DNA from 3 places in the Bradyrhizobium sp. R2.2-H genome. Region 1 is predicted to be linked to each of the others. Evidence: riboswitches for the same ligand, from Rfam matches in the RefSeq annotation. Region 1 holds a riboswitch; each other region holds the start of a gene.
What was found. A riboswitch is a leader RNA that binds a small molecule or an ion and turns the genes downstream of it on or off. The one in region 1 is predicted to bind cobalamin.
Positions count from the first base shown of each region.

Region 2: it holds a riboswitch for cobalamin, as region 1 does, so the genes downstream of both, EDE08_RS06960 (TonB-dependent receptor) here and EDE08_RS39125 (PepSY domain-containing protein) in region 1, are expected to answer to the same signal.
Region 3: it holds a riboswitch for cobalamin, as region 1 does, so the genes downstream of both, EDE08_RS07305 (TonB-dependent receptor) here and EDE08_RS39125 (PepSY domain-containing protein) in region 1, are expected to answer to the same signal.

Region 1 covers NZ_SMBR01000006.1:223,121-233,204, reverse strand. The annotation lists gene EDE08_RS17835 (hydantoinase/oxoprolinase family protein) at 1-1,712, opposite strand, end outside; gene pdxR (MocR-like pyridoxine biosynthesis transcription factor PdxR) at 2,137-3,675, opposite strand; gene EDE08_RS17825 (NAD-dependent succinate-semialdehyde dehydrogenase) at 3,754-5,187, opposite strand; gene EDE08_RS17820 (AraC family transcriptional regulator) at 5,457-6,281, shown strand; gene EDE08_RS17815 (O-methyltransferase) at 6,389-7,078, shown strand; gene EDE08_RS17810 (siderophore-interacting protein) at 7,137-7,862, shown strand; partial or broken gene EDE08_RS39125 (PepSY domain-containing protein) at 7,917-8,120, opposite strand; cobalamin riboswitch at 8,162-8,312, opposite strand; gene EDE08_RS17800 (histidine phosphatase family protein) at 8,385-8,957, shown strand; gene cobT (nicotinate-nucleotide--dimethylbenzimidazole phosphoribosyltransferase) at 8,964-10,016, opposite strand; gene cobF (precorrin-6A synthase (deacetylating)) at 10,027-10,084, opposite strand, start outside.
Region 2 covers NZ_SMBR01000002.1:603,282-613,365, reverse strand. The annotation lists gene EDE08_RS06985 (DUF2171 domain-containing protein) at 1-196, opposite strand, end outside; gene EDE08_RS06980 (YybH family protein) at 319-705, opposite strand; gene EDE08_RS06975 (glutamine--tRNA ligase/YqeY domain fusion protein) at 712-2,388, opposite strand; gene gltX (glutamate--tRNA ligase) at 2,532-3,956, shown strand; gene gltA (citrate synthase) at 4,103-5,407, shown strand; cobalamin riboswitch at 5,818-6,012, shown strand; gene EDE08_RS06960 (TonB-dependent receptor) at 6,118-8,391, shown strand; gene EDE08_RS06955 (PepSY domain-containing protein) at 8,394-9,839, shown strand; gene lpxB (lipid-A-disaccharide synthase) at 9,946-10,084, opposite strand, start outside.
Region 3 covers NZ_SMBR01000002.1:673,279-683,362, forward strand. The annotation lists gene EDE08_RS07275 (hypothetical protein) at 240-428, shown strand; gene EDE08_RS07280 (hypothetical protein) at 425-787, shown strand; gene EDE08_RS07285 (lytic transglycosylase domain-containing protein) at 863-3,049, opposite strand; gene EDE08_RS07290 (adenylate/guanylate cyclase domain-containing protein) at 3,367-5,103, shown strand; gene EDE08_RS38245 (hypothetical protein) at 5,206-5,382, shown strand; gene EDE08_RS07295 (hypothetical protein) at 5,537-5,749, shown strand; gene EDE08_RS07300 (hypothetical protein) at 6,020-6,277, shown strand; cobalamin riboswitch at 6,372-6,584, shown strand; gene EDE08_RS07305 (TonB-dependent receptor) at 6,698-8,926, shown strand; gene EDE08_RS07310 (hypothetical protein) at 8,988-9,569, shown strand.

The sequences.
Region 1 (10,084 bases):
TAGCCGAACAACTCGTGATGCCGCGTCAGGAAATCCTGCTTCAGCCTGGCGACATCGAGCGGCAGTGTGAACGGCACCGGAATGGCGTCGTTCTGCGCCGCATAGCGCATCAAGGCCACCAGTTCGACCTGGATCTCCGCCTTCGCAACTCCGTTTGCGAGCAACGGCGCGGATGCATCGGCAATCAGGGCCTCGATCCGCTCCGATACGCGTGCGAAGTCGATGCCATCGAGGGCGGCGCGAAGAGTCTGCTGCTGGAGGAAGCTGAAATCGGCGGTGAGACAGCCCAGCGCCGAGAAGGCGCTGGATGCACTGGGCACGACGACCTCCGCGATCCCGTAGAGATCGGCGAGGCCCGCAGCATGCATGGGGCCGCCGCCGCCGAAGGCGAGCAGCGTGCAGTCGCGTCCGTCGATGCCGCGCTCGACCGTGACGCGGCGAAGCGCGCGGGCCATGGTCGCGTTCGCGACCTTGATGATGCCGAGTGCTGTTTCGGTGAGGCTCAATCCCAGTGCGTGCGCGATTGGCTCGATGACACGCTTGGCGCTATCGATGTCGATGCCAATGCGGTCGCCAAGCTTGGTCTCGGGATTGAGATAGCCGAGCACGGCGTTGGCGTCGGTGATGGTCGGCTCCGTGCCGCCGCGGCCGTAGCAGGCCGGCCCCGGCTCGGAGCCGGCGCTCTCCGGCCCGACCGTCAGGCCGCCGGGACCGTTGCGCACGATCGATCCGCCGCCCGCGCCGATCGAATGCACCGCGAGCATCGGCTGGCGCAGCGGCTTGTCACCGAGCATGCGGCCGTCGGTCATCTCGGCCTGGCCGTCGACGATCAGGCACACGTCGGTCGTGGTGCCGCCCATGTCGAACGTCAGCATCCGCGAGGTGCCGAGCTGGCGCGCGATGCTGACCGAGGCAGAGACGCCGGCGGCCGGTCCCGACATCGCCATCACCAGCGGCCGCCGCTTCACTGCCGAAATCGGGATCATGGCGCCGGCGGAATGAAACACCTGCAATCCCGGCCCGATCGGCAGCCGCTGCTCCAGTTCGCTCAGATACTCGACTGCGATCGGCATCGCGGCTGCGTTGAACACGGTCGCCGAAGTCCGCTCATACTCGCGTGCCTCGGGGTTGACCTCGTGCGACAGCGAGACATGGGCGACGACCTCCTTGAGGCGCTCGCCGAGCATCTTCTCGTGGACGGGATTGGCATAGGCGTGAAGCAAGGCCACCGCGACACTCTGCACGCCGGTGTCCTTCAGCCAAGCCAGCAGGCGCTCGATCTCCGCTTGCTCCAGCGCCTTCAGCACCCGACCCTCGTGATCGAGGCGCTCGGCAAGCCCGAAGCAGCGTTCGGGCGGCACCAGCGGCGGCGATTTCGGCGGAATGTCGAGCCGATAGAGATCGCGGCGGCGATAGCGCGCGATATCGAGCACGTCGGCAAAGCCTTCGGTCGCGACCAACGCGACCTTCGGCAGCCGGTTCTCGACGATCGCGTTGGTGACGCGCGTGGTGCCATGGACGAAGCGCTTGACCTCGCTCTTGCTTAGGCCCACCGCCTCGATCGCCTCCAGCATCGCTTGAACCGGCGCCTGCGGTCGCGAGGGCACTTTCGCGATCCGAGCTTCAGCGGAATCGCGCCTGATGGCGATGATATCGGTGAAGGTGCCACCGATATCGGTGCCGACTTCCCAGTGACTTTCAAAAGAGCTCATGTTGCGTCAGCTACGCGTGGCGTCCGAACCGGACGCCGGGCCCTTCCCGTCCATCGCAAACTCGAATGCCGAACCGAGAGCGCTCATCTTGCATCCCCTGTCATGCCACCGTCAGCGAGCGTGCGACAGAGCGGTGGCCTTCCGACAGGGCCAGAGTTGTCGCAATTCACTGGGCCAGCAGGCCCATGGCGCAGCGCGCCACAGCACGGGATGCACGTTTTGGTGCAGCAGTGCCTGCAGAGACAGCACGCGAACGCGCGCTGTTCCGCGCCGGAAACGCGCAACGCACCATAGATTTCTCTGGGCAATTCGCGATGTCTATTGCACTGCAGTCCGAGCGACCAAGTTCAGCTGTCTAATTTGCAGGCGATCAATCGGCAGCGTGGGCGTTCCGGATGCCTATGAGCTATGCACCGCAGTCGGCTCAGCCTCCCCTTATTGTACGATCAGTAAGAGAGCGACTTGGCGGGTCGGATGGTGCGTCGCGAGAGGCGCCGCCGATGCAGACTGCAATTCTTGCAAGCAGTGGAGCGGCATCCTCGACGCGCAACCGCCCGTAGCCGAACACCAGGCCTTGTCGCGTCGGCCGCTCCAGGAAATTCTGCGACAATGGCTGCACGTGGATGCCGGCCTGCTTCAGGACCGCGGCCGCCTCCCGATCGCTCATCCGCGCCTGCATTGCGTCGGTGAACAGTGCCACCAGGTGCAGGCCGGTGACGGCGGAGGACACGGTCAGATCATCCGGCATCAGCGCTCCGATCGCCTCGATCAGCGCCTTTCGGCGCGCAGCATAGACCCGCCGCATCGCGCGCAGGTGCCGCAGCAGATGCCCTTCCCGCATGAATTCCGCCAAGGCGAGTTGTCCGATGCCGGATGTGTGCACGTCGATTCGCGCGCGGCCCTTGGCGAACCCTTCGATGAAATGCCTGTTCGCGACGAGGTATCCGAGCCGCAGGTTCGGCATCATGATCTTCGAGAAAGTGCCGAAATAGATCACCCGGCCCTCGCGATCGAGCGAGCGCAGTGAGGCGATCATGCTGTCCTGATGCCTGAACTCCGAATTGTAGTCATCCTCGATCACCCAGACGTCGTTCCTGTTCGCCCAGTCGAGAAGCTCGAGCCGCCGCTCCAGGCCCATGCTGATCCCGAGCGGGTATTGATGCGATGGCGTGACCACGATCAGCCGCGCGCGCGGTGCGCGCCGAATTCCTTCCGAGACGACCAGCCCCTTGTCGTCGACCGGGATCGGAACGATGTTTGCGCCGGCCGCCGTGAGCGCCCATCGCGCCTCGACGAAGCCGGGCTCCTCGACCCAGACCTCGTCGCCGGGATCGAGGATCATCCGGCTGCAGAAATCCAGTGCTCCCGACGTGCCGGAGGTGACGACGACCTCGTCCGGCGAACAAACGAGACCGCGTACGGAGCTGAGGAAGTTCGCGATCTCGCTCCGCAATCGCGGATGGCCTTCGGGCGGAAGATCGAGGCACTCCTGCTCTCTCGGATTCTGCCAGGCCTGGCGCAGCAGGCGCGACCAATCCTTGAACGGAAAGGTCGAGATGTCGGGTGCGCCCGGAGCGAACACGGACGGCCAGTTGGTCTCGTAGTCGAGACCGAGCAGCGCGCGCCAACGCTCCGACATGTGGGCAGGCTTGCCAGCAGGCGACGCGGGCTCGGCATGCGGGGCCGTAACGGCAGCCACAATGACGCTGCCGCGCGGCGTCGATTCCAGATAGCCCTCGGCGTAGAGCAGATCCCATGCCGTCAGCACCACGGTCCGCGAGCATCCCAGTTCGCGCGCGATCTCGCGCGAACCGAGAAATTGCGTTCCTGAGGGAAAGGCGCCGCACAGAATGCCGTCACGGATATGCTTCGCGATCTGCAAGTGCAGCGGCACCGCGGAGGTCCGATCGATATGGATCCCGGCAAGGGATACACGCTTGCTCGGATGACGGCTGTTGTTCATGTCTCGCCTGCCGGGCAACGCAGGTTCTGCCCGCTGTCATTCCGGGGGCGCGCCCCGGAATGACAGCGCGACTTTTCCTTACGCGCTCGCCTGGGTCACGAACTTCGTGTTGAGATAGCCCTCGATCGCCTCGAGGCCGCCTTCGGAGCCGTAGCCGGAATCCTTGATGCCGCCGAACGGCACTTCGGGCAATGCGAGGCCGTGATGGTTGATCGACACCATGCCGCTCTCGATGTCGGCACCGATGGCCTGCATCGTCTTGGTCGAGGTGGTGTAGGCATAGGCCGCCAGGCCGTAAGGCAGGCGGTTGGCCTCAGCCACCACCTCGTCATAGCTGCGGAACGAGGTGATCGGCGCCACCGGGCCGAACGGCTCCTCGTTCATGATGCGGGCATCGCGCGGCACGTCCGTGAGCACCGTCGGCTCGAAGAAGAAGCCTTCATTGCCGATGCGCTTGCCGCCGGCCTTGACCTTGGCGCCGCGCTGGACCGCGTCGGAGACGAGGCCCTCCATGGCATCGACGCGGCGCGGATTCGCCAGCGGTCCCATGCGCGTGTCCTTGTCGAGGCCGTTGCCGACCTTGAGGCTCTTGGCCGCCGCCACGAACTTGTCGACGAAGGGCTCGTAGACGCTCTCATGCACCAGGAAGCGCGTCGGCGAGACGCAGACCTGGCCGGCGTTGCGGAACTTGTTGGCCGACAGGATTTTTGCGGCGTTGTCGAGGTCCGCGTCCGCGAACACGATCGCCGGCGCATGGCCGCCCAGCTCCATGGTGACGCGCTTCATGTGCAAGCCCGCGAGCGCAGCCAGATGCTTGCCGACGGCGGTCGAGCCGGTGAAGCTGATCTTGCGGATGATCGGATGCGGAATGAGATATTCCGACACCTCCGCCGGCACGCCGAACACCAGCTGCACGACGCCGGCCGGAATGCCCGCATCCACATAGGCCCGCACCAGCTCCATGCAGCTCGCAGGCGTCTCTTCCGGGCCCTTGACGATGATCGAGCAGCCGGCGGCGAGCGCCGCCGAGATCTTGCGCACCGCCTGGTTGATCGGGAAATTCCAGGGCGTGAAGGCGGCGACCGGGCCGACCGGCTCCTTGGTCACGAGCTGGGTGACGTTGCCCATCCGCGGCGGCACGATGCGGCCATAGGCGCGGCGCGCCTCTTCCGCGAACCAGTCGATGAGGTCGCCGGCCAGCATGGTCTCGCCCTGCGCTTCCACCACCGGCTTGCCCTGTTCCATCGTCATCACGGGCGCGATCTCGGCGGCGCGCGAGCGGATGATGTCGGCGGCCTTGCGCATCAGCTTGTAGCGGTCGAACGGCGGGGTCTTGCGCCAGATCTCGAAGCCCGCCTTGGCCGCTTCCAGCGCGCGATCGAGGTCGGCGCGCGAGGCATGCGGGGTCTTGCCGATCGGCTGGCCGGTGGCGGGATTGAGGATGTCCTCCGACTTGCCGGACGAACCATCGGTCCACTCGCCGGCGATGAACATCTGAACTTTCGGGTACATCCGTGCTGCCTCCTGCATGATTTTCAGTCTTCGACGGGTTGGCGCCGCCATCTCGAGCCGGCGCAGAGCTACACCGAAAGACAGCCGGCGAAAAGAGATCCGTGATGCCGCCCGCAGCGCATCGCTGACCTTCCCGGGCACTATCTCGTGGAGGCAAATCCACGGTTAGAACCGATCGAGATTGGGGCGGCGCGCATTGCAAGTCTCGCCCGCGGGCCAGATATTGCCGGGAGCCAGTCAATCGCATCCAAATCGGTCATCCGCCCACCATGCCCTTCTTCCGGCTCGACGACGGCGACCTTCGTCCCGACGAATCCATGGATTTCAACCCGGAGGACGTGCCGCGCGCCATCGCAGCCTTCGGCGGCGAGATGGTCACAAAGGGAACGGAGGTGGCCATGCACGCCCATACCAAGGACGAACTCGTCCTGGCCCGGCGCGGCATCGTCAGGCTGGAAGCCGGGCGAAACATGTGGATCGTGCCGCCGCGCTGCGCGGTCTGGATTCCCGGCCATGTTGCGCATGGCGTGAGCGTCGCTGGAGATGTCGAGGTCTATTGCCTGTTCGTGGAGCCGAATGCGGCACCGGCGCTGCCGCGGCAATGCTGCACGCTGACGATATCCCCTTTGCTGGAACGTCTGCTGGTCCATGCCTCGCACATGCCGGCCCTCTACGACGTCGACGGGCCAGACGGGCGGATCGCGGCAGTGCTGCTGGATCAGCTCTCGCTGGCGCCTGTCGAAGAGCTGCGTTTTCCCATGCCGGCCGATTCCAGGTTGCGCAGGATCGCGAGCGCGATGATGGCCGCCCCTTCCGACCGCGCGACGATCGAGGACTGGGGCCGCCGCATGGCTGTTGCTCCCAGAACCCTGACCCGCACCCTGCAACGCGAGACCGGCATGAGCTTCGGCCGCTGGCGCCAGCAACTCCACATCCTCATCGCGCTTCAGCGCCTCGACCAGGGAGCGTCGGTGCAGGCTGTGGCGCTCGATCTCGGCTATGAGGGCGCGAGCGCCTTCGTCACCATGTTCCGCAAAGCCCTGGGCAAGCCGCCCGCGCGATACCTCGCCGAGCGCCGCGTCCTCGCGCACTGACCGGAAATCGCAATCGATTGTCACGTTCGCGGAATGCGGCCGGCAGACCGATTCCGTATTCAGGCTCCAAGGCCCGTCCGCGGGCGCATTATCCGGAGCCGAGAAACATGGATTCCCTCAGCCAAGGCCTTGTCGCCGACGTTCTTCTTCGTCTTCATCGGGAAGCGGAGGCGGCCGATGCGCCGCTGATGCAAGCCATGGGCGAAGCAACCGATCAGCAGGGTGCCATCAGGCACTTCATCGAATCCGAGACCAGGGATCTCGCGGGGGTCTATCGCGGGCTCGCGGACAATTTTCTGAATGTGTCGCCCGAGTTCGGACGGTTTCTCTACCTCTGCGCCCGCGCCTGCAAGGCGACCCGCATCGTGGAGTTCGGCTCTTCGATGGGGATTTCCGCCATCTACATGGCCGCCGCCTTGCGCGACATGAGCGGCGGCCGCCTGATCGGGACCGATCTCGAGCCCGCCAAGATCGCGCGTGCACGCGCCAACCTCGCTGCCGCAGGGCTCGACGACCTGGTCGAATTTCGCGTCGGCGATGCGCGCGAAACCCTCAAGGCCGGCATCGGCGGCGAGATCGACATGGTGATGCTCGACGGCGCGTTTACGCTCTATCTTCCCATCCTGAAGCTGCTCGAGCCCCACCTGAAGTGCGGCGCAGTGATCATTGGCGAGAACGCGTTTGCGGAAGGCGCGGGCTATCTCGACTACGTGCGCGATCCCCAGAATGGCTATCTCTCGCTGCCGCTGCCGTTCAATCCGGGGCGCGGCAACGAACTGACCATCAGGACCAGGTAGTCCCGGCGGCGGCTGAGAAATGATTGGAGCCACTTTGAACGAGCCCGACCAACCCCGGATGTCCGAGCCATCGAAGCCGCCGCAGGGACGGGTCACGCGCATGTTGCTGCAATGGCTCATGCGCCCTGCGCGCATCGCCGGGATCGAGGTGCTCTCACCCCGCTTTCGGTCGATCGCGATCGAGGGCGACGCACTCAGGGGCCTTGCATGGACCGTGGGTCAGAAGATCCAGGTCGCGATGGGATCCGGCCTGAGCGCGCGAACCTACACGCCGATGTCGTGGGACGCGGAGAACGGACGCACGACATTGCTGGCTTTCGCGCACGGCAGCGGTCCTGGCAGCCGATGGGCAAGCAGCTTGCAGGAAGGCGACATATGCTGGCTCTTCGGCCCGCGCCGCTCACTCGAACCTTCCGCGGGAGAACCGCCCCTAGTTGTGTTCGGCGATGAAACCTCATTCGGCCTTGCTTCGGCACTCCAGGAGAGCCGACAGGCGGGCGGCACAATCCACGTGTTCGAAGTTTCCGATGCCGCAGAAGCAGGTCCCGTTCTGGCGGCGATCGGTCTCGCCAGCGCGACACTGATCGCGCGCAGCGCCGAGGATGCCCATCTCGCAGCCGTCGAGGCCGAACTGCTGCGCTTTTCCGCAAGCGCGCATTTCGTCCTGACCGGCAAGGCTTCGTCGATCCAGCGTATCAGCCGGGCCCTGAAAGCGGCCGGCGTCGCAACATCGCGGATGAGGACCAAGGCCTATTGGGCGCCGGGCAAGACAGGATTGGATTGACGCAAACGCCGCCAGCCGATGACGATGCCCGCGATCGAGAATGCCAGCCCGAGTGCGCTCGCTGCACGTCGTGTCGAGCACCACCTCGCCGGTCGATGACGAGACATAGACCTCCGTCCTGGCGGCATCGCCGAGGGCAGCGCGGAACAACGGCCGGTGGCGATCGAATCCATTCGGCACGCTCCATTGATCGCAGTCAGAATGCCCGGTGATCGTGGCGCCTGTTGCGTCGAGTCCACGCTGACGGGCGTGAGCCCGGTGATGGCAAGCTCGACGCCCTTCGACTCCTGTCGTCTTGCAATGTTGAGCTGCATGCCGCCGGCCGCCGCGCAGACGTTCTTGCGCAGGATGTCGTGGTTGCGGGGGCAGCCGCGGCATTGGGGACAAGTTTCCCCGCACCGCATTCCCTTTTCATTCCCTCTCGGGGAAACCGTCGCGATCGTCTAGGATTGCCATCATGACAGAGTCAATGCGCCAGTTGCGGCGGTGTAGCCACAGCGACCAACTTCCCTGGAGATGAGCATGGAAGGCGAGACCTTCCTCTGGCTGGTACGGCATGCGACCGTCGAGGGCGTGGCGGGGACGATCCATGCGGCGGATGCGCGGGCGGATCTCGGCGACCACGCAGCTTTGGCGGCTCTGCGGCAGCTCTTGCCGCCGGATGCCACCAGCTATGCCAGCCCGTCGCGGCGCACCGTCGAGACCGCGCGCGCACTGGGGTGCGAACCGGAATTGGTCAGCGAATTCCGCGAGCAGGATTTCGGCGACTGGACCGGCCGTCGGCATGACGAGCTCGCCGCGACCGGTGGCGAGACTTACGCGCAGTTCTGGCACGATCCGGCGCACGGACGGCCGCCGAACGGCGAAAGTTTTGCGGATCAGGTCGCCCGCGTTCGGCTGGGTCTGTCGCGGATCGGGGCCGGATCGGCAACGCTCGTCGTGCATTCCGGCACCATCCGCGCCGCGCTCTGCATCGCATTGGACCTGACGCCGCAGGCCGCCTTGCGCTTCGTGATCGATCCGCTGTCGCTGACCCGGATCGACCGGCTCGCGGCGGGCTGGCGCGTCGTCTCCGTCAACCAGCGCGTGGCTTGAGCCGCATCAGGCCGGGCGATCCGGCACGTTGGCCTGCGCGAACGTCGCCATGCCGTTGTGAAGCGCGCAGGCCGCGCGGACCAGCGGCAGCGCGATGGCCGCCCCGGATCCCTCGCCGAGCCTGAGATCGAGGCTGATCGGCGGCTGAACGTTCAGCGCGCGCAGCACCAGCCGATGCCCCTGCTCCGCCGATTGATGCGAGGCGAGCTGGAACGGCTGGCAGGACGGATTGAGACGCGCCGCCGCCAGCGCCGCGACGGACACGATGAAGCCGTCGATCAACACCGGAATGCGGGCTTGCGCCGCCGCAATGATCGCGCCCGAGATCGCCGCGATCTCGAGGCCGCCGACGGCGCACAGGATCTGCTCGACCGACGCTCCGGCGACACCGTGGCGTGCGATCGCCGCATCGATCACCCGTGCCTTGTGCGCGCGGCCGGCCGCATCGACGCCGGTGCCGCTGCCCGCGATCTCCCCGGCGCTCACACCAAGCAGGCTCGCCGCGATCGCCGCCGAGGTCGTGGTGTTGCCGATGCCCATCTCGCCGAAGATCAGGAGATCTGGCCGACCGGCCTCGGCGCGCACCACCGCACGCCGGCCGGCCTCGAATGCAAAGGCGAGGTCCGCGGGCGTGAGCGCAGCCTCGACGCTGAAATCGCGCGTGCCGCTGCGCGGCTTGTCGGTGACGATTCCCGCCATCGGCTCCTTGGCCAGCGTGCCGGCGTCGACCACCTCCAGGCTCGAACCCAGCTCGCGCGCCAGCACCGAGATCGCCGCGCCGCCGGAGGCAAAATTCGCCATCATCGCGATCGTCACGGCTTGCGGATAGGCCGACACGCCCTGCGCGACGATGCCGTGATCGCCGGCGAAGACGATGATCGGCACCCGCAAGGCGCGCGGCTCTTCGGTCGCCTGCAAGCCCGCAAGCTCGATCGCGAGCTGCTCGAGCCGGCCGAGCGCGCCGGTCGGCTTGGTCAGCTGCGCCTGCCGCGCAATGGCCGCCTCGCGATGGACCGCGGAGACCTCGGGGCAGTTCCGGTAAACCCATTCGGGGAGCATGCTGCCTCGCTTACGCCCTGCGCTTGAGAAGATAGCTGTCCATGATCCAGCCGTGCCGCTCGCGCGCT
Region 2 (10,084 bases), on a different contig from region 1:
TGGCCGACAGCCGGACCTTGTTGCCTTCGACGTCGGCAACGAGGCCCTTGTCGATGAAATGATGGTGACCCTTGTGGCTGCCCTCGCCGCTGTCCTTCTTGGTCAGCTTGATGCGGTTGCCTTCGACGCGATCGACGGTGCCGACATGGACGCCGTCGGCGCCGATCACTTCCATATGTTCTGCGATGTTCTGCATGGTGGGCTCCTGTTGGACCCACCCCAACGCGCGGACGGAGTTTCGGTTCGCATTTTCTGTCATTCCGGGCTCGCGACTTCGTCGCGCTCCGGAATGACGACACCAATGGAATCGCGCGACCGCTAAATCAGCGGAGCCTGCGACGAGGCGTGGTGATTGACGATCTTCCAGTCGCCATCCTCGCGAATGAGGACCCAGCTCATCTTGACGACGAGATCGTCCCGCTCGCCGGCGAGATCGAACGCGATGGTCGCGGCCATGTTGATCAGATCGGGGCCGGCCTGCGCCGCCTGCACGTCGGAAAAGGCCGCGCTCGGCTTGCGCCACCGCGGCAGCCCGTTGAAATAGTCAGCGACGCCGCCCCTGCCCCGATAGAGTTTCGGGTTGGAGCCGAAGAAGAACGCGTCCTTCGCATAGAGCGACGACAGCGCGGCGGCGTCGAGCTTGGCAAAGCCGGCGCACCATTTCGCGATGACGGCGGAAACGATGGCGTCGGCTTCGCTGCTCATTGCGCATCAACCTTTCGCGACTTCCTTCGCGAACGTGTCGCGCAGGCCGATGGTGCGCGAGAACACCGGCTTGCCCGGCGTCGAGTCCTTGTCATGCACGAAGTAGCCCTGGCGCTCGAACTGCATCGGCGCGGTCGAATTGCTCTCCGCAACGGAAGCCTCGACCCGCGCCTCAGTGAGGATCTCCAGCGAATTCGGATTGAGGTCGGCCGCGAAGTTCGAAGCATCCGGGCTCGGATTTGCGAACAGCTGGTTGTAGATGCGGATCTCCGCCGGCTTCGAGGCAGCCGCCGGCAGCCAGTGCATGGTCGCCTTGACCTTGCGGCCGTCGGGCGCGTTGCCGCCCCTGGTCGCGGGATCGTAGGTGCAGCGCAGCTCCACCACCTCGCCCTTATCGTTCTTGATCACGCCGGTGCACTTGACGAAATAGGCGTAGCGCAACCGCACCTCGTTGCCCGGCGACAGGCGGAAGAACTTCTTCGGCGGGTTCTCCATGAAGTCGTCCTGCTCGATGTAGAGCTCGCGGCCGAACGTGATCTTGCGCGTGCCGGCGCCGGCATCGTCGGGATGGTTGATCGCCTCGAGCTCCTCGGTCTGCCCTTCCGGATAGTTCTCGATCACGACCTTGAGCGGCTTCAGCACGGCCATGCGGCGCTGCGCCGTGCGGTTAAGCTCCTCGCGGATACAGAACTCCAGCATGCCGACGTCGACGACGCTGTTGGCCTTGGCGACGCCGATGCGCTTGACGAATTCGCGCAGCGCGGCCGGCGGCACGCCGCGGCGGCGCATGCCCGCCATGGTCGGCATGCGCGGATCGTCCCAGCCCGCGACATGGCCGTCGCGGACGAGCTGGGTCAGCACGCGCTTGGACAGCAGCGTGTAGGTCAGGTTTAGCCGCGCGAATTCGTACTGGTGCGGCTTCGACGGCACCGGCAGCTTCTCGATGAACCAGTCGTACAGCGGCCGGTGATCCTCGAACTCCAGCGTGCAGATCGAATGCGTGATGCCTTCGATCGCGTCCGACTGGCCATGCGCGTAATCGTAGCTCGGATAGATGCTCCACTTGGTGCCGGTGCGCGGATGATGCGCATGCAGGATGCGGTACAGCACGGGGTCGCGCAAATTGATGTTGCCTGCGGCCATGTCGATCTTGGCCCGCAGCACGCGCGCGCCGTTCGGGAATTCGCCTGATTTCATGCGGCGGAACAGGTCGAGGTTCTCGTCCACGCTGCGGTCGCGGAACGGCGAGTTCTTGCCGGGCTCGGTCAGCGTGCCGCGCGAGAGGCGGATCTCCTCCTGGGTCTGGTCGTCGACATAGGCGAGCCCGTCACGGATCAGCTGTTCCGCCCATTCATACAGGCGGTCGAAATAATCCGAAGCGAAGAACAGGTTCTTGCCCCAGTCGAAGCCGAGCCAGCGCACGTCGGCCTGGATGGAATCGATATATTCCTGTTCCTCCTTGACCGGGTTGGTGTCGTCGAAGCGCAGATGGCAGCGACCCGGAAACTCCTGGGCGATGCCGAAGTTGAGCGCGATCGACTTGGCGTGGCCGATGTGCAAATAGCCGTTCGGCTCCGGCGGGAACCGGGTCACGATCTCCCTGTATTTGCCCTGATCGAGGTCGGCCTGGACGATGTCACGAATGAAATCGCGCCCAACCTCAGTCGCCACCGGTTCTGTCATCACGAAAATCCTGTAGGGAAATCAGCGGCCCTTCTGCCAAATTCGCGTGGCTGAGCCAAGGCCTAGCATCTCCGCCGTCGGGCTTTAGTTATGCTCCGGTCCTGCTATACACCACCGCCTCCAATGCATAGGCCCTGCCAAGAATGACCGATTCCGTCGTCACCCGCTTCGCTCCCTCGCCGACCGGCTTCCTTCATATCGGGGGGGCCCGCACGGCGCTGTTCAACTGGCTCTATGCGAAGAAGCACGGCGGCAAGATGCTGCTCCGGATCGAGGATACCGACCGGGAGCGCTCCACCGAGGCCGCCATCGCCGCCATCCTCGACGGCCTGAAATGGCTGGAGCTCGGCTGGGACGGCGAGGTCATCTACCAGTTCGCCCGCGCCGCCCGCCACCGCGAGGTCGCCGAGCAGCTGCTGGCCGACGGCAAGGCCTACCGCTGCTACGCCACGGCCGAGGAGCTCGCCGCCATGCGCGAGAAGGCGCGCGCCGAAGGGCGCACCCGCCTCTATGACGGCATGTGGCGCGACCGCGATCCCGCGACGGCTCCGAGCGACGTGAAGCCCACCATCCGCCTGCGCGCGCCGCAGACCGGCGAGACCGTGATCGAGGATCAGGTTCAGGGCCGCGTAGTCTGGCAGAACGAGAACCTCGACGATCTCGTCCTGCTGCGCGGCGACGGCAACCCGACCTATATGCTCGCCGTGGTGGTCGACGACCACGACATGGGCGTCACCCATGTGATCCGTGGCGACGACCACCTGATCAACGCCGCGCGGCAGAAGCAGATCTACGATGCGATGGGCTGGGCGCTGCCCAGCATGTCCCACATCCCGCTGATCCATGGCCCGGACGGCTCGAAACTGTCCAAGCGCCACGGCGCGCTCGGTGTCGATGCCTACCGCGCCATGGGATATCTGCCGGCGGCGCTGCGCAACTACCTCGTCCGGCTCGGCTGGAGCCATGGCGACCAGGAGATTTTCTCGACCGAGGAGATGATCGCGGCATTCGACCTCGCCAGTGTCGGCCGCGCTGCCGCCCGCTTCGATTTCGCCAAGCTGGAAAACCTCAACGGTCACTACATCCGCCATGCCGACGATCAAGCACTCGTGAAGATGTTCGAGGATGTGCTGGACCACGTGCCCGGACGCAGCGAGCTCAAGGCCAAGTTGAACGACACCACGCGCGCACAGCTCCTCAAGGCCATGCCGGCCCTGAAGGAGCGCGCCAAGACTCTGATCGAGCTGATCGACGGCGCCCATTTCATCTTCGCCGACCGGCCGCTGGCGCTCGATCCCAAGGCGCAGGCGCAGCTGACGCCCGAGAACCGCAAGCTGATCGGCCAGCTTCATTCCGCGCTGGAGAAAGTCGAGACCTGGAGCGGCGCCGCGACGGAGGCCGCGCTCCGCGCCTTTGCCGAGGAAAACAGTCTCAAGCTCGGCGCCGTTGCCCAGCCGCTGAGGGCGGCGCTTACCGGGCGGACGACGTCGCCTGGTATATTTGAGGTTTTGGACGTGCTGGGACGCCAGGAGAGCCTTGGCCGCCTCAAAGACCAGTCTACGACGTAAGTCGATCATGCGTGCGGCGATCTTGCAGCGCACACAGCAATAATATACCCATCTCCCCCGTACATTCTGGAACTTCCGGCCTGCCCCCATGATCTTCCCAGGGGCCTCCGGCTCCGGCCCGTTTCACCACACATCGGGGACCTACGATGGACGCAAAACCAAGCAACAAGACCGCTACGCTGACGGTAGGAAACAAGAACTACGAGCTTCCGATCCTCAGCGGCAGCGTCGGGCCCGATGTCGTCGATATCGGTAAGCTCTACGGCCAGTCCGGCCTGTTCACCTACGATCCGGGCTTCACGTCGACCGCGAGCTGCCAGTCCAAGATCACCTATATCGACGGCGACGCTGGCGTGCTGGAATACCGCGGCTACCCGATCGAGCAGCTCGCCGAGCATGGCGACTTCCTGGAGACCTGCTATCTCCTGCTCTACGGGAACCTGCCGACCGCCTCGCAGAAAAGGGATTTCGACCACCGCGTGACTCATCACACGATGGTGCACGAGCAGATGGCCCGCTTCTTCCAGGGCTTCCGCCGCGATGCCCATCCGATGGCGATCATGGTTGCGGCCGTCGGCGCGCTCGCCGCATTCTATCACGACTCGACCGACATCAACGATCCGAAGCAGCGCATGATCGCCTCCATGCGCATGATCGCGAAGATCCCGACCCTGGCGGCGATGGCCTACAAGTACACCGTCGGCCAGCCCTTCATCTATCCGAAGAACTCGCTGGGCTTTGCCGAGAACTTCCTGAACATGTGCTTCGCGGTGCCCTGCGAGGATTACAAGGTGAGCCCCGTGCTCGCCGACGCGCTCGAGAAGATCTTCATCCTGCACGCCGACCACGAGCAGAATGCCTCGACGTCGACCGTGCGCATCGCCGGCTCTTCCGGCGCCAACCCGTTCGCCTGCATCGCGGCGGGCATCGCCTGCCTCTGGGGCCCGGCGCATGGCGGTGCCAACGAAGCCGCGCTCAACATGCTCTACGACATCGGCACGGTCGACAAGATCCCCGAGTTCATCGCCAAGGTGAAGGACAAGAACTCCGAAGTCCGCCTGATGGGCTTCGGTCACCGCGTCTACAAGAACTACGATCCGCGCGCCAAGATCATGCAGAAGATGTGTCACGCCGTGCTCAAGGAGACCGGCCATGGCGACGATCCCATGCTGAAGGTGGCGATGGAGCTCGAGAAGATCGCGCTCAGCGACCAGTACTTCATCGACCGCAAGCTCTACCCGAACGTCGACTTCTATTCGGGCATCACGCTGAAGGCGATGGGCTTCCCGGTCTCGATGTTCACCGTGCTGTTCGCCGTCGCCCGCACCGTCGGCTGGATCAGCCAGTGGAGCGAGATGATCGAGGATCCGCAGCAGAAGATCGGCCGTCCGCGCCAGCTCTACACCGGCGTGACCAAGCGCGATTACGTGCCGATCGGCGATCGCAAGTAAGACCTGAGCCGGTACGGCTCACGAAACGGCGCCATCCCAGGATGGCGCCGTTTTTGTTCGTGACGGTGCTCGCAGAGCGAATGTGGGAGCGTACCCTTCACCCGTTGGCACGCTTCGCATTGCCCACGCGACGAGACCGGTTGTTGTCGCGCACTTGCTGCGGCGCCTTCGTACGGGCCTTCGAACAGAGCGCGCGTCGCCCTCTCCTCAACATCGACCAGAGAGCAGACCGAGCGCCGATCGACGACGTGTCTGCAGCGGCGGGCGCAGCGCCGTTGTTCGTGCCTTGCAAACTCGTGGACATCGAGGCCTGCTTTGGAATTGACGCCGGCCTCGCGGAGGGCTTCTTCCTCGGGTCCGCGCCGCTGTCTGCCTCAGCAGATGGCTAGTTGACAGTCCTTCGCAAAAGAAACTAGTGTGATTGCGACGGTTCTCCCTCGGGAGATCAATAGGGAATACGGTGCGGGGATGCCCCAACGCCGTGGCTGCCCCCGCAACTGTAAGCGGTGAGCCTTCGCCAAATGCCACTGGGCCCGCGGGCTTGGGAAGGCGGCGACAGGCAACGACCCGCGAGCCAGGAGACCTGCCGTCAGTCGTGGTCACACGCGAGCACATTGGGCGGGGTGTCCTGGTGGGTGTGGGTAGCCGTCTTTCGGGGCAGCGACCAGACTGCGTTCGCGGTGACGTGCCACGTTATCGCGAGCCAATCGATGACCTCCCGTACCATTGTCTCCCCGCGCCATCGCCGCGCGTTGCTCCGTTCAGTTGCATTCTCCTGTCTCGTGCTGTCGACCGAGGGCTGGGCACAGTCCGCAGGGCCGGCCCAATCGCTCGACCCCGTGGTGGTGCAGCCGCCAGAGAGGCAACCGAATGCCAGCAACAATCGAAGCAGGGACGCAATGCGCGCTGTGCGCTCACGCCAGCAACGCGGCGCGTCCGTCGACGCGCGGGCTCCGACCGCGAGCCCGGCCGGACCCGCGTTCGCCGCACCGACGCTCAACCTCACCGGAGCGAGCACGGCCGGCAGCCGGCTTGGGCTGACGCGCCTGCAGACGCCGGCCAGCGTGGAGGTGATCTCGGCTGAAACCATCGCCGAACGCGGCCAGCAGAGCATCCTGGACGCGGTGACGCAAAACGCCACCGGCTTCACCGCGAGCCCGGCGCCGGGCAACGGCGGCGTCTCGTTCAATACCCGCGGCTTTACGGGCCTCGGCTCCGTGATGACGCTCTACGACGGGACTCAGCTCTATATCGGCGCCGGCACGGTGACCTTTCCGTTCGACACCTGGTCGACCGAGCGTATCGAGGTGCTGCGCGGCCCTGCATCGGTGATGTATGGCGCGGGTGCGGTCGGCGGCGCCATCAACATCGTGTCGAAACTGCCGTTGTGGATCCCGCGCAACCAGGCCGAGATCTCGCTGGACACCAACATGGAGCGGCGGATTGCGGTCGACAGCGGCGGTCCGATCAGCAAGGACGTCGCCTATCGCATCACCGCCACCGGCAACATGTCGGACGGATGGGTCGATCGCGACAACACCTCGAACGTCGCGCTTCATGCCGTGGTCCAGGTCAGGCAGAACGAAGACGTCACCTGGACGCTGTCCACGGATTACGGTGATCGCAACCCGTCGCGCTACTTCGGCACGCCGCTGATCAACGGCAGGCTCGACGAGTCGCTACGCTTCAAGAACTACAATGTCAGCGACAGCCACATCCGCTACCAGGACAGCTGGAACCAGGTGAAGACCGACTGGCAGGTCGCCGATGGAATCTCCATCCACAACACGCTCTACTACCTGAATTCCAAGCGTCACTGGAAGGACGTCGAGAGCTACGCCTATGACCCCGCCACCGGCCTGATCAACCGCAGCGATTACATCGAGATCTTTCACGATCAGCAGCAGGTCGGCAATCGCATGGATGCGAAGTTCCGCGGGCATGTTTTCGGGATGGCCAACGAGTTCCTGGCAGGCTTTGACGTCAACAGCATCAATTTCACCCACATCAACAATTCGCCCTACGGCGGCTCGTCATCCGTCAACCCGTACAACGTCGTTTCAGGCGTGTTCAACAGCACGAACGCTACGACTCCCGGTTACGGCAGCGTGACCAACCAGTACGCTCTATTTGCCGAGAACAGGCTGTCGGTCACAGAGCAACTCTCCCTGATTGCCGGCATCCGTCAGGATGAGCCGACGGTCACGCGCACCGACTATCGGGTGCCCGCGAACAGCTTTGAAAAATCGTTCTCCTCGACGACCTGGCGCGCGGGTGCGGTCTATACGCCCGTCAAGGATCTCGCCTTCTATAGCCAATATTCCACCGCGGTCGATCCGGTCGGAGGGATCATCTCACTCTCGTCCGCCAACAGGAATTTCGATCTCTCCACCGGCAAGCAGATCGAGATCGGCGTGAAGCAATCGTTTTGGGGCGGCCGCGGCGAATGGACCTTGGCCGGCTACGAGATCGTGAAGAACAACCTGCTGGCCCGCGATCCCAACATTCCTTCGCTGACCGTCCAGGTCGGCCAGCAATCATCGCGCGGCGTCGAAGCAACGGTCGGATTTCTGCTCGATTACGGCTGGCGGATCGATGCCAACACCGCGTTCCTGCGCGCGAGGTATGACGACTTCGTGCAGTCGGTTGGCGGCGTAGCCGTGAACTATGCCGGCAACGTACCGGTCAACGTCCCGCAGACCGTCTCCAACATCTGGGCGACCTGGGCTTTTGCGCCGAATTGGTCGGCCTATGCCGGCGTGCAGATCGTCGGCAAGACCTATGCGGACAATGCCAACACGGTGACGCGCCCAGCTTATAATGTCGTCAATGCCGGTGTGCAGTGGAAGCCCGATCTCAACACCACCGTGTCGTTCCGCGTCTACAATCTGTTCGATGAGGTCTACACCACGTCGGGCGGCACCAACCAATGGCTGCTCGGCATGCCGCGCACGGCGCAGCTCGCGGTCAACGTGAAGTTCTGAGCGTGGCACGCTCCCTGAGACGCGTCCTCCGGCGGTGGCTGTATATCGGCCATCGCTGGGTCGGCATCGTCACCTGCCTGTTCTTCGCTATGTGGTTCATATCGGGCGTGGTGATGATGTACGTCGCCTTTCCGAGCCTTTCCGAGAAGGAGAGGCTGGCAGCGCTCCCTGACATGCAGTGGGCGAAAGTGGCGCTGTCGCCGGACGACGCGATGAAAGCGGCGGGCGCCACCCACTATCCGCGCGATCTCCGGCTGTCCATGCTGGCGGACGAGCCGGTGTATCGTATCACCGGCTGGGAGGGCAAGCGGCAGGCGATCTCTGCAGCCGACGGCCGCGTCATCACGGGTGTTTCCGAACAGCAGGCGCTCGCCGTCGCGCAACATCATCCCGCGAGCAGATCACCGCGTCTCGAGGAGATCGTCGATCGCGACCAATGGAGCGTAACGGCGCGTTACGATCCACTGCGCCCGCTCTACTTGATTGCGCTCGGCGACGATGCCGGCACCAGGCTCTATGTCTCCTCGCGCTCCGGGGAGATCGCGCTCGACACCAACCGCACCGAACGCACCTGGAACTGGCTCGGCTCGATCCCGCACTGGATCTACCCGACCGTGCTGCGCAAGGATGGCCCGCTGTGGCGGCTCGTCGTGCTCTGGATCTCCGGCATCTGCCTCATCGTCGGCGTCACCGGCATCTGGATCGGCATCCTGCGCGTGCGGCTGAAGCGGCGCTATGCGAGCGGCAGGATCACGCCCTATCGTGGCTGGATGGCGTGGCACCACGTCACGGGCCTGATCGCGGGCATCTTCGTGCTGACCTGGATGTTCTCCGGCTGGCTTTCGCTCAACCCCGGCGAATATTTCGCAAGCCGCAACACTAGCCGCGAGGTGCTGCAACGCTATGCCGCCCATGATGCGCCGACGATTGCGACGAAGCTGCCGACGCCGCAATCCCCCGCGGTCGAAGCGCGCTTCGTCTGGCTCGATGGCAGCCCGATGATGATCGTCGCATCGCGTGATGGCACGCAGAGGCCGCTGGATGTGACGTCGGGCCAGACGACCGCAATCCCGCAGGATCGCCTTTGGACCGCCGCAGCGAAGCTGCTGCCGCAAGCCCGCCTGGCGGAGCGCAGGGTGCTCGAAGAACACGACTCTTACTGGTACGCGCATCATCACGACCGCGAGTTGCCGGTGCTGCGCGCCGTGTTTGATGATGACGCAAAAACATGGTTTCACATCAGCCCTGTCACCGGCGACGTCATCGGCCGCGCCGACAACAGCCGTCGCACCTATCGCTGGCTGTTCAACGCGCTGCACAGTTTCGATTTCCGATTGCTTCTGATGCATCGCCCGGCCTGGGACATTGTGGTGTGGCTGCTGTCCATCCTTGGCACCGTCGTCTCTGTGAGCGGTATCGTCGTCGGCTGGCGCTATCTGCGCCATTGAAGCAAATCAGACTATCGGAAATGTCGGCTTCGGTTCATCAGCCGTTGATTGTGAGCCAATTGAGCTTCCGCTGGGCCGTCGCAAGCAGACAGTTGACGGCGTCCGCCTAACTCGTTCGCCGCCCCTTGCACATAGTCGCCAGCACGATGTCGGCGGCGAGCACGCTCGGCGATGTGTTGCCGGTGGACATGATCTGATCGAGCCGGGCGAAGGCCTCGACCTGCTGCCGGCGCAGCGGAGACTCC
Region 3 (10,084 bases), on a different contig from region 1:
ATGCCGGATAATCCGGGCGTCAGCTGTTGCAACAGTGCTGACTGCTATCCGACCGATATCAAATACATCGACGACCAGATCTATGCCCGGCGCCGGGAGGACGGGAGATACATTCTGATTCCACCGCAAAAGGTGGAGCGAAACAGGGATAACCCGGACGGCCGAAACCATCTTTGCGCTCCGCCGCCCGCACTGTCGCCGCTGGATAGCGTTTACTGCTTCGCGTTGGGAGGTGCCACATGAGATTCGCGTTCGTGCTGGTGAACGACCGGACCCCGTTCCGGCAGGCCTGGTGCATGCAGTGCTGCGAGCCGATCAGCGACAGCTATCTCCGCGAGATCGCGACCCGTCTGCCTTACTGCGATCATCAGTGCTACGCGCTGTTCTGCGAGACGCTTGCGAAAGATCGCATGAGGGCAGCTTCGTGAAATTCATGGTGGTCAATCACGAGCCCCCGTTGTGCGCGGACACGTGCAGCACCTGCTCGCGATCGATCCGGTCCGGCTATGTCCGGCATGTGCGGACGCAGCGCCTCTACTGTGACTACGATTGCTACCGGCGCGGCGAACTGGTGACGCTGCTGACGCAATGGTCGGTGCCTGGGCGCAACGAGCTGGCCTCCGGGAACGTCGAGGTCGCCGCTCGCAACGCGGTCGAGATGTTTACGGTCCTGGGTGCCGTCTTCTGCTGGAACTGCACGATCCACGCCTTCGCCTTCGCAAGAATCCTGACCAGCGCATATTCGGACGGTCGCGATCCGATCACGATGGAAGGAGGTGACACCTAGCTACGCGACGGCGCTCGCGTGGAAGCCGCAGCGACGCAACCTGGCAGGCGCCGTGTCCAGCCCCGGCGACGTCGCCTAGGGAGCGGGCGCTGCGGCCGCCACTGGTGCCGTTGCGCCGGCCTCCTGCGTGACGACGCGCTGGTCGCTCTTGCCGGCGACCATGCCGCTGTCTTCGAATCTTGTGCGGTAGACCAGAACGTTCTCCATCACGCGCTGGACGTAGTTGCGGGTCTCCGACAGCGGGATACGCTCGACCCAGTCGACCGGATCGACATTGGGGTCCCTGGGATCGCCGCGCGTCTGCACCCATTCGCGCACGCGGCCACGCCCGGCATTGTAGCCGGCGAAGGTCATGATCTGGTTGCCGCGGTATTCCGAAAAGAGCGCACTGAGCTCGGCCGCTCCCATTTGCGTGTTGTAGACGGGATCGGAGACCATCTTGCTCCAGTCATAGGTCAGGCCGAAGCGCTTGGCGGTATCGCGGCCCGCTTCCGGCGTCACCTGCATCAGCCCGACCGCGTTGGCATGGGACTTATCGCGCTGGTCGAACGAGCTTTCGGTGCGCGCCACCGAATAGATCACGCTGGTCTCGATCGGTGGCGCGACCTGCTTGTGCTCGGGGATGCCGATGGTGGGGAAGGCGTAGTGGTCGAGCGCGAGCCCGCGCGCCAGCGCCGTCTTGCCGACCTCCAGCATCACGCGCGCATCGTTGCGTCGGCGGGCAACCTCGCCGAGGGCTTCGAGTGCTGCGACATCGCTGCTCTCCTTGGCGAAGTCCTCGGCGAAATAGAACACCATGTTGCGCTCGCCGATGGCGTAGAGCATGTCGGCCGCGCGCACGCGTTCGTCCTCGGGGGGCGTGTCGGCCGAGGCCAGCACAGGCGAGGGCGGACGCAGCTCGATCTGGTCGAGGCCGAGCTTTGCGCGGGCGAGCTGGCCGTAATAGGCGGTCTGATAGCGTGCCGCCGCCCGATAGCTCATGCGCGCATCGGCCGTGGCGCCCATGGCTTCGGCGGTGCGGCCGCGCCAGTAATGGGCGCGCGACAGCGCGATCGGATTGGACGAGCCCTCGTCGATGGCAGCAAAGTGCATCATCGCCGTCGTGGGATCGTCTAGAAAGCGGAGCGCGATCCAGCCGCACATGAAGTGATAGTCGACGCGGTACACTTCCTTTTCCGGTACGGCCGCCGTGCGCACCACGTCGTAGGCGGTCCTGGACTTGCCCTGATCGAGCAGCTTGCGTGCGAGCATGCGGCGCTCGCGCCACCAGGCATCGGTGTCCTGGGCGGACATCATGCCGGGCGCAGCGGCCAGGATCACCTCGGCCGCGTCGTCGATGCGGTCGTTCTGAAGATGCCACTGGGCGCGGCACAGCACATAGCCGAGATCGCGGCGCGCTCCGGCCGACACGTCCTCGAGATAGTCCTTGGCCTTGCTCTCCTTACCGGTGACCGCGGCACAAGCCTTGACGATCGCGAGCTCATCCTCGCCGAGTCGTTTGGCGGCGCGCCTCGCGCCTGCGTAATCCTTGGCGCCGAGGCGCTTGTCCATGCGCGCGCGGTGGTCGTCAGCGGACAGAAGATCGCGAAACGCTTGGTAGGAATCCTCCTCGCTGCGCTCGGACAATTCGTTGGCGCGCCAGGCTTCGCGCACGTGCCGGGCGGCGCTGTCGGTATCGCCTTCAGCGCGCAATACGCGGGCGAGCGCAAACTTGCCCTTGGCGCTGGTCGGCCGGTCCATCGTGAACTTGTGCACGGTGGCGGCGTCGGACTTCTCCTGCCACAGCCGCGCCTCGGCACGGCGGCGGAGCAGGGCGCTGCTCGGCCAGTCCGGATTGGCGGCGAGGAAGGCGGCATAGCGCTTGAAATTGGCCGTGCTCTCGGAATGGCGCAGCATGAACCAGTCGGCGAGTTTCTGTCCGGCGGGATCGGCGATGCGGTCGCGCGCCGCGCTCGCGTCATCCGTCTTGCCCTTGCGCGCGAGATCGATGGAGTCCTTCAGCGCGGCGAGGTCGCCGGTCAGCGGCGGCGGTGCCGTCCTGTCCGCGGGCTCGACCGTCTTCTTCGACTTGCGCTTGACCTCGGCACGCTTGGCGTGCCGTGCCTTGCCGGCAGAAGCATGGCGGTGCTTGCCGGCTTTGGCTTCATGCGTTTTCTTCGGCGCGGCCGATTTCTGGCTGCTTTTCGCGGCCAGTTCCGTGGGAAGGAGGGCCATCGCGGCCACGGCAACGAAACACGCGAGCGAGCGTAGGCACTGGTTCATTGGATGGTCCCCCTGCGAAACCACTACAAACCAAGGTCCGCGACGACATGCGGCTTGAGAATCGAATACCGAACGATGCCGAGGCATCGTCCCGCGTTCCTGACGCTGTCGCAACAATGCGGCGAAAAACGGATGCGCCGTGGGAACTTCCGCAAAGGAGAAAAGGGCAGGATCGTTAACCTTCGTTAACGGCCGGTCTCGCGCGACGGTTGCATGGTACGGGACGCCAGGAGGCCAAGATTGCGCGTGTTCCCGCAGCCAGTCCGGTGTATGGAGTTCCCTCGTTCCGTTCTTTTGGCCTTTGCCTTCCGCAACCCATGCCGATTTTCAACCAGTCGATCCGGCGCAAGATCGTCGGCATCGCCCTCGGATTGATCGTCCTGATGCTGGTCACCTCGATTTTGTCGATGGTGATGTCAAGCCAGGTCGGCGTCCTGCTCGACGAGCTGACCAACCGTTACATCCCGGCCTATAGCCATCTGGCGCGCGCCAGCAGTCGCTCGCTGGAGCGGGGGCTGGCGCTGCGGCGGATGGTCATGACCCGGATGGAGGCGCCGTCGGATGAAGAGGCCTATACAGCGCGCCTTCGCGACGTCGAGGAATCGGACCGCAAGATCGAGGAGGAGGCTGAGGCCGCGCGCAAGCTGATCAACGCGATCATCGAGGACCCCCGGACGTTTTCCGACAATGCCGCGCTTGGACGGATCGATATCCGCATCGAGACCGCCGTCGTCGAGCTGCGCCGAGACCTGAGCGAGGACCACGCGAAGCTCCTCAAGCAGATCGACGCCAGGCAGATGTCCGAGGCGCGCGGCACGCTGGAACACATCGACATGCTGCGCGACCAGTTCAACCGGAAGGTCGATACGATCCGCGGCGATATGCTGGCGCAGGTCTTCTTCTCGACGTCGCAGGTGATCAACCGCCAGCATCAGACCATCATCATTTCGGGTGTCGTGACATTGCTCGCGGCGATCGTCGGATTTGCCTTTGCGCTGCTGGTGTCCAGCGGCATCACGCGTCCGGTACGGCTGCTGCTGGCCGGCACCCGCGAGGTCGAGGCGGGCCGGTTCGACAAGCCCATCGCCGTCTCGACGCAGGACGAGATCGGTGAGCTCGCCGCGGCCTTCAACCGCATGATCGAGCAGTTGCGGCACAACGAGCGCATCCGGGAGACCTTTGGCCGCTACATCGACCCCAAAGTGGTGCAGGGACTGATCGAGCGGCCGGAGGTCGCCATCGACGGTGAGCGCCGGGTCATGACCATCATGTTCTGCGACATGAGCGGCTTCACCTCGATGAGCGAGGGCATGACCCCGCGCGGCCTCGTCAAGGTGATGAACCACTATTTCACCATGATGTCCGGCCCCATCAGGAGCAATCGCGGCGTCATCGACAAATATATCGGCGACGCCATCATGTCCTATTGGGGACCGCCCTTCGTCGAAGAGGACGCGCAGGCCCTGCTCGCCGGGCTTGCCGCCGTCGAGATGGCCGACCAGGTGCCCGCGCTGCAGAAGCAGCTGCCCGATCTGCTCGGTATCCGCGCCATGCCCGCGGCGTGCGATCTGCGGATCGGCATCGCCACCGGCGAGGTCCTGACCGGCAGCATCGGCTCCGAGTTGATGATGAGCTTTACCGTGATGGGCGACGCCGTGAATCTCGCCTCGCGGCTTGAGGCCGTCAACAAGGTCTACGGCACCCGCATCCTGGTCTCGCAAGCGACTGCGGACGCGATTGGATCTCGCCTCGAATTGCGCGAGATCGACCGTCTTGCGGTCGCGGGCCAAAGCGCGCCGCAGGCGATCTTCGAGGTGATGGCGCGACCAGGCGCACTCACCGATGCGCAAGTCAGCCTGCGCACGCACTATGTCGAAGGTCTCGCCGCGTATCGTGCCCGGCGCTTCGACGACGCACGTGCTGCCTTCAACGCGGCGCTCGAGGCGGTCCCCGGCGACGGTCCCTCGCGCGCGATGCTCGGCCGCATCGCGCAGTTCGCGGCGAATCCGCCGGATGCCGCCTGGGACGGCGCCTGGCGGCTCGAGCAGAAATAGGCGGCCGCGGAATAATTGATGCTACCCCATAACGATGTTCGCCGTGACCTATTTCCCGGATTTAGGTTAGCTGTCCTTGTGGCGTTTGACGGGGACACGCCGATGACAGAACTTCAGGACAGGTTGGAACGGTTCGAGACGCTCACCGCCGAATGCGAGCTGATCGCCAAGCTCGCAACCGACGGCACCAAGCGCGAGTTCTATCTGAGGCTCGGGGAACAGTATCGCCAGCTGGCGGTGGATATTCGGCAGGCGATCGCGACCACGGCTGCGGCCTGAGGCCGGCTGAAATCCGTTCTTAACATTTAGCGCGCATTCTCGCAGCACGCGGGCATCGCCAATCTGCGATGGCTCGTGGTGGGAAGGCCGGGGTTCGCTGCAATGCAGCGCACCTCGCGAGTGTCATCGTGCTGTGCCTGACAGGGCAGGTCCCATGCGCCTCGTTGCCGTGATCATATTCGCGCTCATGACGGCTGCCTGCGACCAGGAGCGGGACATCACCGGCTCGACGACGTCGAGCTGTCCGATACGAAACCACAGCTACAATCCACGCGACCTGAACCAGTGCGTCAACGCCTGCAGATCGTGCGATCGCGGCACCACGGTCACCTGCACGACATCCTGCACCCTCAAGGGGGCTCGCTGAGCGGATTGCCTTCTGCCTTGCGAGGCGTCGCAACCGCGCGATCCCCGGCTCCCTATCGTCCTCGCCGTCTCGACCTGATAGGGTCGATCGGAGCAGGGGGACATCGGATGAAATTCGCAAGCTTTGAAATCGACCTCGCCGGAGGTCTCGTGGGAACGGCGAACAGCGCGCAGGCCTCCAGCGGACGTGGCGTCGACGGTGCCGAGGCACCGGAACGATTCACATAGGATAGTCATTGGAAGCAGCGGGCAGGACGCGGAGTCCAATGGAATGGGTATGCTCGATCCCGGCCGGTTCCTGGTATCGTGCTCGCATTGCGATGCCTGGCCGATGGCCGCCAACGTGAAACGTTCAAGCTGGTCGGCATCCCCGCATGAGGTCCGTTTCGTCTGCACGCGCTGCCGGCGCGAAGAGACCGCGATCGTCTCGGCCTCCGGCGAACTGACGCCGATCAAGCGCCTCGACGCTCCGCCGCGGGATGTCGCCGTCGCCTGGGCCCAGGCCCAGCGCCCGCGGGGGCGAACGTAGGCGGCGCAGGGCATTGCTCGATTCGTTGCGGAGCCGGCCGATCGCGCCTGCGGCCAAGATGCCGGCGGTCGATTGACTCCCGGCCTGGACGCCCCGTAGATTGGCCGCTGACGGTTCTCCTCATGGAGATCAAAAGGGAACGTGGTGCGAGATGTCCCAAGGCGGGATCGTCTCAATGCCATGGCTGCCCCCGCAACTGTAAGCGGTGAATCTCTCGTCCTATGCCACTGGGAATCTCGGTCCTGGGAAGGCGACGCAGAGGTAACGACCCGCGAGCCAGGAGACCTGCCGTCAGCCGTGGTCACACGCGAAGATGTCGGTCGGGGAGTACAGACATTAGCTTTGCCGGAGCCATCGATCCTCCGCCGTAAAGCCTCGTTCGCTGTGACGTGCCACTGACGTCATGCCGAGGTTACAATTGTGTCCCGTATTGTCACTGCCGCCGGGCGCCGCTGCGCCGGCATCGTTGCGGCCGTTTCGCTGTATTCGCTCGATCACTCCATCGTCCACGCCCAGCAGTCCGTCGCCGAGCAACTGCCGCCGGTCGAAGTGACCAGATCCGACGATCAGAACCGTACGCGTGCCAGGGCGATTGGCGATGGCGAGGCGGGGCGGCGCCGAGCGGCGCCGGACGGGGCGCCGAGTGGGATCGGCTCGTCCGGCTCGGGCAACGAGGCCGCCGCCGGCAATGGCGGGATCGTCGGCGCGGCCACGACCGTCATTACGGCCACGGACATCGCTCATGCGCCGTCGCAGACGCTGGCCGAGATCATCGCGACGCAAGTGCCGGGCGCCCAGATCACGACGTTCTATGGCGGCCAGATCGGTGCCAAGACCAGTGTCGACCTGCGCGGCTTCGGTGCCTTCGCCACGGCCAATACGCTGGTGCTGGTCAACGGACGGCGGCTGAACGACATCGATATGGCGCAGGTGGACCTCTCCACCATCCCGCTCAATGCCATCGAGCGCATCGAGATCACGCGCGGCAATTCCGGTGCGGTGCTGTATGGTGACAATGCGGTCGGCGGCGTCATCAACGTCGTCACCAAGAACGGCGTCGGTGGCCCGCCCGTGACAGCGCGCATCGAGGCCGGTTTCGGCTCGTTCAATACCAGGCTCGGCAACGTCTCGGCCGCGATCAATTCCGGTCCGTGGTCGACCTCGTTCTACGGCAATGCCGTCAGGACGGACGGCTACCGCGACAACAATCGCTATTCCCAGGAGAACGGCGTCGGCAATCTGAACTACACGACGCCGGGCCTGACCGCCTTCCTGACCGTCACCGGTGACAATCAGGAGCTGCGACTGCCGGGCGGCCGCACCGTCGATCCCTCCATCGGCGTCGACGAGCTCGCGACCAGCCGGCGAGGGACCAGCACGCCCTTCAACTACGCCAATCAGCAGGGTCTCGGCGCGACCGCGGGCTTCACGAAAACCCTTGTCAACGGCGTCGATCTCATCGTCGACGGCGGCGTGCGCGACAAGAAGCAGCAGAGCGCATTCTTCTCGAGCCCGGCACCGGTTCCGGCTTTCTTCACGTCGACCTATGTCGATGCCGACCTGACGACATGGTCGATCACGCCGCGGCTCAGCGTGAAGAGCCTGCTCTTCGGAATGCTCTCGCAAGTGCTGACCGGCGTCGACTACTACGATGCGACCTTTCAGCAGAACCGCGGCGCCGGCCAGGGTCTCGCTCCCTGGCACAATTACGATCTCAGGCAGCGGACGGTTGCAGGCTATGTCCAGCACACGCTAGGCGTTGCGCCGGCGACCGATATCTCCTACGGCGCCCGGGTGCAGAACACCAATCTCTCGGCACGTGACAATTTCGATCCGGCGGCTCCGTTCAACGCCGACATCGGCGCGCTTCCACTCGGGAGCGACGAGACGCAATATGCGCTGCATCTCGGTGCGGAGCATCGCCTCAATGACACCGTCGCGCTGTTCGGCCGGGTTGCGCGCGCCTTCCGTACGCCTGACGTCGACGAGCGGGTGTCGTCGGGCCCTTCGTTCGACCCGTTCTTCAATCCGCTCCCACAGACGTTCCAGCTCAAGACCCAGACCTCGCAGGACGTCGAGGGTGGGCTGCGCATCAGAGGAGGCGGACTGCAGATGCAGAGCAGCCTCTATTTGATGGACCTCGCCAACGAGATCCATTTCAATCCGATCCTGTTCTACAACACCAATCTGGATCCGACCCGCCGCTACGGCTCGGAGACCAGTGTTTCCTATCGCATCAACGACGCCCTGCTGGTGCGTTTCGGCATGGCCTACACACGGGCCGTCTTCCGCGAAGGCGTCTGGGCGGGCAACGACGTGCCGCTGGTGTCGCGCTACACCGCGAGCGCGGGCCTCACCTGGAACATCTGGCAGAACTTTCTGGTGCTGGACGCCACCGCGCGCTTCTGGAGCGAGCGCCGCATGGACAACGACCAGGCCGGAACCCAGAAGCCGATTCCCGCCAATGGCACGATCGACCTCAAGCTCAGCGGCCAATATGAGCGCTACTTCTGGTCGCTCAGCGTCAACAATGTGCTGAACGCGCTCTACTACGACTACGCCGTCGCAAGCACCTTCACGGACGGTCGCTTCAGCGCCTATCCGCTACCCGGTCGGACCTATCTGCTCAAGGCCGGCGCCACGTTTTGATTTCAATGGGGCTGTCACAGGCCCCCAAATGGACTAAAACTCGAAGAGAAGGAGATTACTTATGGCTCTCAATATCCTGCCGTCCGGCGGCGACGGTTTCCGCCTCCATCCGGTGGCGCCGCGTCTCGCTCCGATGTTCGGCTTCGCGCTGCTGACGGTATCGTGCGCGCTCGCAAGTTTTGCGTTCGCCTGTGCGACGCCGTTCGCGGCCTTCGCCGTGGTCGCGGCTGCAATGCTGCCGCTGCGTCCGGCGCTGCTCGTCGTCACCGGCGCTTGGCTCGTGAACCAGAGCATCGGTTTCGGCGCGCTGCACTATCCCATCGATGGCAGCACCATCGCCTGGGGTTTCGTCATTGGCGCGGCTGCGCTGCTGGCGACCGCAGTGGCGTCGGCCGTGCTCCGCATGCTGCCGCAGGGCCGCACGACGCTGATGCTGGCGCTCGCGCTCGTTGCCGCCTATGCGGCCTACGAGCTCGCGCTGCTCGCCGCCACGCCGTTCCTGGGCGGAGAGGCCGCCTTCACCGCAGCCATCGTCACGCGCATTGGGCTGACCAATGTCGCCTGGCTCGCCGGCCTCGTCGCCGTCTGCGAGGTCGTGCGCCTGCTCGATCCGTTTGGGCGCAAGGGAGTGATGTCGGCCTGAGCAGTGCTCGCGTCGCCTGGATGGAGCGCGGCGAATCCGGGACAAATCGTTCCATAGCGCGCCCCTCCCGGACTACGCTTCCGCGCCATCCGGGTGGCGTCGCCTGTGTCGCCCTCTGTCAATCCGTCAGCGTGAAAATATTCCGCTTTACCGAAATTCGGAAATAGCGTATGTGTCGCCCATCCCGGCTCATCCTTGAGGGGCGATCGTGAGGTCGTCATTGTCGCGAGTCGGGCTTGCGGTGGACGCGGCAGCGTCGGGCGCGAAAGGTGCGGGCAGGGAGGGTAGTCCCCGGTGAGCTCGTGGCCGCGCGCGGACGAACGGCGCTGTCAGGCTTCGTCTCGTCTGTAAGTTTCCGGCTTCGTCGACGGGGCCCGGGAAAACTGCGGCGAAATGGCGGGCCGTGCGTACGGCAAAACCGTGTGGTCCTGGCCGTCGTTGCTACGGTCAAGTTCTTGCGGATGCGGGCAGTCGCGTCAACCGGCGCGGAGGTCGGTGAATTTCGCGAGGGTGAG